Regions from separate parts of the Neorhizobium sp. T7_12 genome, predicted to be linked through region 1. Evidence: predicted binding sites of a transcription regulator. Region 1 holds the regulator's gene; the other holds the start of a gene.
The links. Region 1 encodes LexA, which represses DNA repair genes until DNA is damaged. Its sites were predicted from a motif close to TGTTCNNNNTGTGTTCNG; they were not measured.

Region 1 (5,264 bases):
TCCGGTTTCGGCGTTTCCGCCGAGCGGGCCTATATCATGATGGCGATCATGCTCGTCGCGGTGCTTTTCGATCGGCCATCGATCAGCCTGCGCAATGTCGCGCTGTCCGCCCTGGTCATCATCGCCATGTCGCCCTCGGAAATATTGGGGCCGAGCTTCCAGATGTCGTTTGCCGCCACCGCCGCCCTGGTCGCCGGCTACGCACTCTGGAAACACAGGGCAGAACGCCGCGATCCCGAACCTCTGCCACTCCATCACCCCGTGGTGACGCCGGTGCTGGCATCCTGGAATTTCGCGGCCGGCATCTTCGTGACGTCGCTGATCGGCGGCATCTCGACCGCCATGTTTTCGGTCGAGCATTTCCACCGTATCGCCACCTACGGCCTTGCCGCCAATCTCGCCGCCATGCCGATCATCTCCTTCGTGGTCATGCCGGCGGGGCTGGCCGGCATGCTGCTGATGCCGTTCGGCCTCGATGCGCCCTTCATGAAGCTCATGGGCCTCGGCCTGGAGTGGGTGATCGCCATCGCCAAACACGTCGCCGCCTGGGGCGGCGATGTCGGCATAGGGCGACAGCATCCCTGGTTCCTAGCTGTCTCGACGGCAGGTTTCCTGCTGCTGACGCTCATGAGGACGAGACTGAGGCTGATAGGCCTGCCGCTGTTGGTGACCGCTCTACTGCTTTCCTGGCAGGAGCGGTCGATGTCCCTGCCGGATATCCTGATCTCGGAAGACGGGGCGATGGTAGCACTTCTAGACGGAGAAGGGGTCGCCACCAATCGCGCCCGCCCGCCCGACTTCGTCTACGGCCAATGGAAAAGGGCGCTTCTGCTCGGCGATCCGACCAAGCCTGAAATGTCGCCATCCAGGGACAAGCCACCCGACGACAAGCCGCCCGGCGACAAGCCGCCCGGCGAGAGAACCAAAGAGCGCCCCGAACTGACCCCGCAGCAACTCGAAACGGCAAAGTCGAGGATAAAACAGGCGCCTGCCGGCCGCTTCACCTGCAAGCCGACGGCCTGGTGTGCGGCAAGCACGGGCAAGGGCATCGTTATCGTTGTCGAGGACGGCCGTTATGCGGGTGCCGCCTGCGACGCCGCCAGTCTTGTCATTGCGCCGCGTGCCCGCTTCGACCAATGCCGGTCCGGCGCCCTGATGATCAACGGTGCCACGCTTCGCAAGACGGGTGCCCTGGAGATCTCCCTCAACGGCGCGACCGACATTCGGCGCTGGCAGATCCGTGCCGCCATGGCGGGCGCAGATCGTCCCTGGAGCCGGCACCGCCACTATGATTGGCGAAGCCAGGGTTTCGATAGTTCATTGCCGGAACCGCTCCGGCAGATGATCAGTGATACCGGCGGATGAGGCCGACGAGCTTGCCCTGGATCTTCACCCGGTCCGGCCCAAAGATGCGGGTCTCATAGGCTGGGTTGGCGGCTTCGAGGGCGATGGAGGCACCGCGGCGGCGGAAGCGCTTCAGCGTCGCTTCCTCGTCGTCCACCAGCGCCACGACGATGTCGCCCGGATTGGCCGTATTGCTGTTGCGGATGATCACGGTATCGCCGTCGAGAATGCCGGCCTCGATCATCGAATCGCCCTTGACCTCGAGCGCATAATGTTCGCCGGAACCGAGCATCTCGGCAGGCACGGCGATGTCATGCGTGTTGTTCTGGATCGCCGAGATCGGCACGCCGGCAGCGATGCGGCCCATGACCGGAACGGTGGTGGCGTTCGGTGAATCGTCGTTGGCGGCGGGTTTCTGAGGCGCCGCGACCGGCTGCGGTTTGCCGAGGCTGCCCTCGATGACGCTGGGCGAAAAACCGCGCCGTGGCTGCATGCTCGGCGAGTAGGCTTCCGGCAGCTTGATGACTTCGAGCGCCCGGGCCCGGTTCGGCAGGCGGCGGATGAAGCCGCGCTCCTCGAGCGCGGTGATCAGGCGGTGGATGCCGGACTTGGACGCGAGGTCGAGAGCATCCTTCATTTCATCGAATGACGGCGGGATGCCGGATTCCTTCATGCGTTCGTGAATGAACAGAAGCAATTCCTGTTGTTTGCGCGTGAGCATCTTTTGGCACCCTCAGAGTCGGAAACAAATCCAGAACGGACACTATATGTTCCATATGTGTTCTGCAAGTCCCTAAATTTCTGTGAAGTATGATGATTTTTTCTTCATAGATGCGTGCCAGATATCTCGAGCCACACCACTTGCGCGGCGCGAGCCCGCTGCCAAAGTAGCTTTGCGATTCCAATTCCGGGGGCCCTCGCGTGAATGCAAGACCAATCGATCATCTCGTGCTGCCGGTGGCGGGACTTACCGCTGCGCGTTCCCGGCTCACGAAGCTTGGTTTTACAGTTGCGCCCGACGCTTTTCATCCTTTCGGCACAGCCAATGCTTGCGTGTTCTTCTCGGATGGCAGCTACCTGGAGCCGCTGGCTCTTGCCAATCGCCGTCATGCAAGCGCTGCCGCCAAACGTGGCAACGTTTTTACCGCACGCGATCTGGCCTTCCGCAAGGGACGCGACAGGCAGGGCTTCTCGGCGCTCGTTGTCGCCACGCGCGACGCGATGGCCGATCACGCGCGTTTCAAGATGCGCGGCGTCTCGGCAGGCGACGTGCTGGAATTTTCCCGCGGGATGACCTTGGCCGACGGTTCCGAAACCCAGGCGAGCTTCCGGCTGGCTTTTGCCGGTGATGACCGGGCGCCCGACTTCCTGATGTTTTCCTGCCAGCGGATCAATCCCCTGCCGGCCGATCGCGGCGAACTGGAGCACCATTCCAATGCGGTCATGGGGCTGAGCAAGATCATCCTGTCGGCATCGGCGCCCTCCGATTTCGCACCCCTGGCCGAGCAGGTGCTGATGACGAAGGCCAAGCCAGAGGCTGCTTCGCTCGAGCTTGCGGCGGCAAATGCCCACATTCGCATCCTGCAGGATCACGAACTCGAGGCGGAATTCGCCCTGCCGCCGACGCCGGGTGCCGAGGGGCTGCGCGGCCGGGTGATCATCTTCAAGACGGCCGATCTTGCCGTGACAGAGATCACCCTTGCTGCTAATGACGTCGCATTCGTCCGCCGGGAGGGCCGTGTTCTCGTCTCGGCGGCGCCCGGCCAGGGTGTTTTGTTCGGCTTCGAGGAATAGGTTCATGGAAGTTACCGCAAATTCCAGCGTCTCCGTCGGCGAGGGAGACGGCAAGGTGGTTTTCGCGCAGGACGCAAAACTGTCGCTGATCGCCGGTCCCTGCCAGATGGAAAGCCGCGACCACGCCTTCATGATGGCAGGCGCGCTGAAGGAACTCTGCGGCAAGCTCGGTATCGGCCTCGTCTACAAATCCTCCTACGACAAGGCCAACCGCACGTCGATTTCCGGCAAGCGCGGCATAGGGCTCGAAACCGCCATGGAAATCTTTGCCGACCTCAAGAAGGAGTTCGGCTTTCCGGTCCTGACCGACATTCACACGGAAGAGCAATGCACCGTCGTGGCGGAAACGGTAGACATCCTGCAGATCCCGGCTTTCCTCTCCCGCCAGACGGACCTGCTTGTCGCAGCCGCCAGGACCGGCCGCGTCATCAACGTCAAGAAGGGCCAGTTCCTGGCGCCCTGGGACATGAAGAACGTGCTTGCCAAGTTCACCCAGAGCGGCAATCCGAACGTGCTGCTCTGCGAGCGCGGTGCTTCCTTCGGCTACAACACGCTGGTCTCCGACATGCGCTCGCTGCCGATCATGGCGTCGCTCGGCGCTCCGGTCATCTTTGATGCGACGCATTCGGTGCAGCAGCCGGGCGGGCAGGGCGCTTCGACCGGCGGCGACCGCACCATGGTGCCGGTGCTGGCGCGCGCAGCCGTCGCGGTCGGTGTCGCCGGCGTCTTTCTGGAAACCCACGAGGATCCGGACAACGCGCCCTCGGACGGCCCCAACATGGTGCATCTGAAGGACATGCCACGGCTGCTCGAAAAGCTGCTCGCGCTCGATGCCATCGCCAAGGCGGCTTGAGCCCGCCCACAAAAAGCGCGCAAACTGCTTCGATTGTAATTTTCGTGTCATTGATTATGAGACATTTTCAGTGACCTCGTGACGTCAAGTCCAAACCCAGGGAGAGACCCTTGACCGCCATCACCGATATCATCGCCCGCGAAATTCTCGACAGCCGCGGCAATCCGACCGTCGAGGTCGATGTCTATCTGGAAGACGGTTCGATGGGCCGCGCGGCCGTTCCGTCGGGCGCCTCCACCGGCGCCCATGAAGCCGTTGAACTGCGTGACGGCGGCAAGCGCTATCACGGCAAGGGCGTCGAAAAGGCGGTCGAAGCCGTCAACACCGAGATCTTCGATGCGATCGGCGGTTTCGATGCCGAAAGCCAGATCCATATCGACAAGACGATGATCGCGCTCGACGGCACGCCGAACAAGTCGCGCCTCGGCGCCAATGCCATCCTCGGCGTCTCGCTCGCCGTCGCCAAGGCTGCCGCCGAAACGTCGGGCCTGCCGCTCTACCGTTATGTCGGCGGCCCCAACGCCCATGTCCTGCCGGTGCCGATGATGAACATCATCAACGGCGGCGCGCATGCCGACAACCCGATCGACTTCCAGGAATTCATGGTCATGCCGGTCGGCGCCGATACGCTGAAGGACGCCGTGCGCATGGGCTCGGAGATCTTCCACGTCCTCAAGAAGGAACTGGCGGCCCAGGGTCACAATACCAATGTCGGCGACGAAGGCGGTTTCGCACCGGGCCTGAAGAGCGCGTCGGAGGCCCTCGACTTCATCATGAAATCGGTCGAGAAGGCCGGTTACACGCCTGGCGACGACGTTTGCCTGGCGCTCGATTGCGCCTCGACCGAATTCTTCAAGAACGGCAAGTACGAAATGGAAGGTGAGGGCCGCACGCTCGAGCCGGAAGCCATGGCCGATTACCTGGCCGAGCTTGCAGCCAAGTACCCGATCATTTCAATCGAAGACGGCATGGCCGAAGACGATTGGGCCGGCTGGAAGTACCTGACCGACAAGATCGGCGCCAAGTGCCAGCTCGTCGGCGACGACCTGTTCGTCACCAACTCGGCGCGCCTGCGCGACGGCATCAAGATGGGTGTCGCCAACTCCATCCTCGTCAAGGTCAACCAGATCGGCTCGCTGTCGGAAACGCTCGATGCGGTCGAGACGGCACACAAGGCGAGCTATACCGCCGTCATGTCGCACCGTTCGGGCGAAACGGAAGATTCGACCATCGCCGATCTTGCCGTCGCCACCAATTGCGGACAGATCAAGAC
Region 2 (5,264 bases), 340 kb from region 1:
GGCAAGGAACTCGACCGGATAATGCGCCTTCATGAAGGCGGTCTGGTAGGAAACGATCGCGTAGGCCGCGGCGTGGCTTTTGTTGAAGCCGTAGTTGGCGAATTTTGCCAGCAGTTCGAAGATGTTGTTGGCCTGTGGCTTGGAGACGCCGTTCTTGATGGCGCCATCGACAAAGCGTTCGCTCTGCTGGTCCATCTCGGCCTTGATCTTCTTGCCCATGGCGCGGCGCAGCAGGTCGGCCTCGCCGAGCGAATAGCCCGAGAGCACCTGAGCGATCTGCATGACCTGCTCCTGGTAGACGATGACCCCCTGGGTCTCCTTGAGGAGGTGGTCGATCGTCGGATGGATCGATTCGATCTCCTCTTCGCCGTGCTTGCGGGCGTTGTAGGTCGGAATGTTTTCCATCGGGCCCGGACGATAAAGCGCCACGAGCGCGATAATGTCCTCGATACAGTCCGGCCGCATGCCGATCAGCGCCTTGCGCATGCCGGCACTTTCCACCTGGAATACGCCGACCGTCTCGCCGCGCGACAGCATCTCGTAGGTCTTGGTGTCGTCGAGCGGGATCTTGGCGAGATCGATCTCGATGCCGCGCTTGCGGCAGAAATCGACGGCGGTCTTCAGCACGGTCAGCGTCTTCAGGCCGAGGAAGTCGAACTTCACCAGGCCCGCCTGCTCCACCCATTTCATGTTGAACTGGGTGACCGGCATGTCCGAGCGCGGGTCGCGATACATCGGCACGAGCTTCGACAGCGGACGGTCGCCGATGACGATGCCGGCGGCGTGGGTCGAGGCGTGGCGGTAGAGGCCTTCGATCTTCTGGGCGATATCGAGAAGGCGGGCGACGACCGGCTCCTTGTCGGCCTCCTCCTGGAATTTCGGATCCTCCTCGATCGCCTTCGACAGGGGTGTCGGGTTGGCCGGGTTGTTCGGCACCAGCTTGCAGATCTTGTCGACCTGGCCATAGGGCATTTCGAGCACGCGGCCGACGTCGCGAAGCGCGGCGCGCGCCTGCAGCGAACCGAAGGTAATGATCTGCGCCACCTGCTCGCGGCCGTATTTCTGCTGCACGTAGCGGATCACCTCTTCGCGGCGATCCTGGCAGAAGTCGATGTCGAAGTCCGGCATCGAGACGCGGTCGGGATTGAGGAAGCGCTCGAACAGCAGCGAGAAGCGCAGCGGATCGACGTCGGTAATGGTGAGCGCATAGGCGACCAGCGAGCCCGCACCCGAACCACGGCCGGGACCGACCGGGATGCCCTGCTGTTTCGCCCATTTGATGAAGTCGGCAACGATCAGGAAGTAGCCCGGGAACTTCATCTTCTCGATGACGCTGAGTTCGAAATCCAGCCGGTCGCGATAATCCTGTTCGGTATAACCGCGCGTCATGCCGAGCGTCGCGATGCGCTCTTCGAGACCTTCTACGGACTGGCGGCGCAGCTCCTCCGCCTCGGCGCGTTCGGCTTCCGCCGGATCGTCGGTGGCGCCGGTGAAGCGCGGCAGGATCGGATTGCGGGTCTTCAGCACGAAAGAGCAGCGCCGGGCGATCTCGACGGTGTTTTCAAGCGCCTCCGGCAGGTCGGCGAACAGCTTTGCCATCTCGGCGCGGCTCTTCAGATAATGGTCCGGCGTCAGGCGAAACCGGGTGTCGTCCGAGACGATCGCATTATGGGCAACCGCCATCAGCGCGTCATGGGCATCAAACTCGGACTTGGTGGGAAAGAAGGCCTCGTTGGTCGCCACCAGCGGCAGGTCGTGGTCGTAGGCGAGCGTGACGATCTTGTGCTCGTGGCGCCGATCGTAGGCGCCGTGGCGCTGCAGTTCGACGTAAAGCCGATCGCCGAAGATCTCCTTGAGTTTCAGCAACCTCGCTTCGGCAAGCGTAGCATTGCCTTCCTTCAGAGCCATGTCGACCGGCCCGCTTCCGGCCCCGGTCAGCGCGATCAGCCCCTCGGTGCCGCCGTCCTCCAGCCAGGAGCGGCTGATATGGATGGATTGATGCCCCTCGTCGCCGAGATAGGCGCGGCTGATCAGGTCGACGAGCCGTTCGTAACCGACGGCATTGGCCGCCAGCACGACGATCGCCGGCAGCTTGGCGAGCTGCTGGTGGCTGTTGCGCCGCTCGTCCGACTGGTCTTCCATATCGATCGACAGCTGGCAGCCGATGATCGGCTGCAGGCCGTCTCCGATCGCCTTCTGGGCGAATTCCAGCGCGACGAAGAGATTGTTGGTGTCGGTTATCGCGATCGCAGGCTGATTGTCCGCGATCGCCTTCGAGAGGATCTTCTTGAGCGGCAAGGCGCCCTCGAGAAGCGAGTAGGCGGAATGGACGCGCAGGTGAACGAATTGAGGGGTGGTCCCCAGCTTTTCCAATCCCGATTTTACGTCCGCTGTATCTGCCATGTCTGCGCCATATCCATCTCATGAATCAGGCTATTGTCCGGCGCAGGGACTTGAGAGTCCAGTTCGGATTTTCCCCCTCAACGCCTTTCGGCCGAGGGTCCAGATCACATGGCCATCATGATCACGGAGAGGCTTGCCACGAAGGTGGCGATGGAAGCGAATGCGGCAATGTCACGAAGCAGGTCAGTCATCGTCGTCTCCCGTGTTCTCTTATGTTTTTAATTTGTTCTCATTTTGTTTGAGAGTCAATAAAAGAACAGACCGGAAACAAACATATCGCGATATCCTCCCTCACCTGGTAAACAAGCCATTAATGGTGGGATTTTCGGTTAGATTGGCGCATGCGGATACATCCGGACTGGATGACCATCCGTGGAGGTTTCGAATATGCCCGGATGGGTCGGCGTGTGGAGAGTGGATCCTCGGGTCGAGCCCGAGGATGACGGAGGAAGGGGCGGAGCACACCACCCAGCGGCGTCATCCTCGGGCTCGACCCGAGGATCCAGACGCACGCATATCCGCCTCTTCACATCTCGACGACTTTGCCGCCCTCGATCGTCACGCGGCGGTCCATGCGGCTGGCGAGGTCGTGGTTGTGGGTGGCGATCAGGGCCGCGAGGCCTGACTGGCGCACCAGGGCTTCCAGTGCGTCGAAGACATAGGATGCGGTCTTCGGGTCGAGATTGCCGGTCGGTTCGTCGGCAAGAAGCACGCGCGGGGCGTTGGCGACGGCACGGGCGATCGCCACGCGCTGCTGCTCGCCGCCGGACAGTTCAGAAGGGCGGTGCTCGGCGCGGTGGCCGATGCGCATATAGTCCAGAAGCTGGCTTGCCCGCTCCTTCGCCTCGGCCTTGGAGAGGCCGGCGATTAGCTGCGGCATCATGATGTTCTCGACCGCGGAAAACTCCGGCAGGAGATGGTGGAACTGGTAGACGAAACCGATCTGGTTGCGGCGCATCGCAGTGCGCTCCGCATCGGGAAGTCCGTTGCAGGCATGCCCGGCGAGAAAGACTTCGCCGGCGTCCGGATGTTCGAGCAGGCCGGCGAGATGCAGCAGCGTCGATTTGCCGGTGCCCGACGGGGCGACCAGCGCGACGATCTCGCCGGTCTTAAGGTCGAAATCAGCCCCCTTCAGGATCGAAAGCGTGGTCTCGCCCTGGCCATAGTGACGTTCGACGCCCGAGAGCTGCAAGACGGTTTTGGGTGCCATGAAGGATGTGGGTCCTATTCGTATCGAAGGGCCTGGACAGGATCGAGCCGGGAGGCCCGCCATGCCGGAAGGATGGTGGCGATGAAGGAGAGGACGAGCGCCATCATGACCACCGAGAAGGTCTCGCCAAAGCTCATCTCCGCCGGCAGCTGGCTGAGGAAATAGAGTTGCGGATCGAAGAGGATGGTACCCGAGATCCAGGAGAAGAACTGGCGGATCGATTCGACGTTCAGACAGACGACCACGCCGAGCAGGACGCCCGCGAACGTTCCGACGAGGCCGATCGCCGCCCCAGTCATGAAGAAGATGCGCATGATCGCCCCCGCACCCGCGCCCATGGTGCGCAGGATGGCGATATCGCTGCCCTTGTCCTTCACCAGCATGATCAGGCCGGAGATGATATTGAGCGCCGCCACCAGCACGATCAGGGTCAGGATCATGAACATGACGTTGCGCTCCACCTGAAGCGCGGAGAAGAAGGTCTGGTTGCGCTGCCGCCAGTCGGTGATGAAGATCTGGCGGCCGGCCGCGGCCTCGATCTTCGGGCGCAGATCATCGACATTGTCGGGATTGTCGATGAACAGCTCGATCGACTGAACGATGCCGTCGGCATTGAAATAGAGCTGCGATTCCTCGAGCGGCATATAGATGATCGTCGCGTCGTATTCCGACATGCCGATCTCGAAGATGCCGGACACCGGATAGGATTTGACGCGCGGATTGACGCCCATCGGCGTCACGTCGCCTTCCGGCGAGATCAGGGTGATCTGGTCGCCGGCGGAGAGGCCGAGCTGGGCTGCGAGCCTGGAGCCGACCAGAACCCCCTGCCCCGAGGCAAAACCGACCATATCGCCGGACTTGACGTTGCCGGCGACCTCCGACAGCTTTTCGAGATCTTCGGGGCGGACGCCGCGCACCAGAGCGCCGGAACCTGCACCGCCACGGCCCGATGCCAGCGTCTGGCCCTCGACCAGCGGCAGCGCCATCCGCACACCTGGGACGGCCGCAAATTTCTGGGTGAGCTCGGCGTAGTCGGTCAGCGGCCCGTCGATCGGCTGGACGATCATGTGGCCGTTGATGCCGAGAATGCGCGAGATCAGCTCGGTGCGGAAACCGTTCATCACGGCCATGACGATGATCAGCGTCGCGACGCCGAGCATGATGCCGATGAAGGAAAAACCGGCGATGACCGAGATGAAGGCCTCGCGGCGGCGCGAGCGCAGGTAACGCCAGGCGACCATCCGCTCGAAAGCCGAGAAAGGACCGGCCGCAGGCGAACCGCCCGCCTTTACCGCTTCACCATTCGCCGCGACACTCGCCATGCCATTTCCTCAACCTGCCGAAGGCGGGAAATCCGCCGTGATACGCCTGCCGGCTTTATCGGCCGGCGAGCCTGTTCATGGCCGCTTCGACGGTCAGCGTTTCGCGCTCGCCGGTCTTGCGGTCCTTGACCTCCACCTCGCCTGACGCGGCGGAGCGGGGTCCGACAATCACCTGGACCGGCACGCCGATCAGGTCGGCGGTCGCGAACTTGGTGCCGGCGCGCTCGTCCGTGTCGTCGTAGAGCACGTCCTTGCCGACTGTTGCGAGACCGCCGTAGAGCGTTTCGCAGATCCGGTCGCAGGCTTCGTCGCCGGGCTTCATGTTGATG

Region 2: the regulator LexA is predicted to act here: its motif matches at 2,617-2,634, upstream of dnaE (DNA polymerase III subunit alpha).

What each region holds. Positions count from the first base shown of each region.
Region 1 covers NZ_PVBK01000002.1:405,086-410,349, forward strand. The annotation lists gene C5J26_RS07955 (ComEC/Rec2 family competence protein) at 1-1,365, shown strand, start outside; gene lexA (transcriptional repressor LexA) at 1,346-2,065, opposite strand; gene C5J26_RS07965 (VOC family protein) at 2,266-3,138, shown strand; gene kdsA (3-deoxy-8-phosphooctulonate synthase) at 3,143-3,991, shown strand; gene eno (phosphopyruvate hydratase) at 4,102-5,264, shown strand, end outside.
Region 2 covers NZ_PVBK01000002.1:65,290-70,553, reverse strand. The annotation lists gene dnaE (DNA polymerase III subunit alpha) at 1-2,403, opposite strand, end outside; gene C5J26_RS06180 (ABC transporter ATP-binding protein) at 2,930-3,613, opposite strand; gene C5J26_RS06175 (lipoprotein-releasing ABC transporter permease subunit) at 3,628-4,935, opposite strand; gene proS (proline--tRNA ligase) at 4,991-5,264, opposite strand, start outside.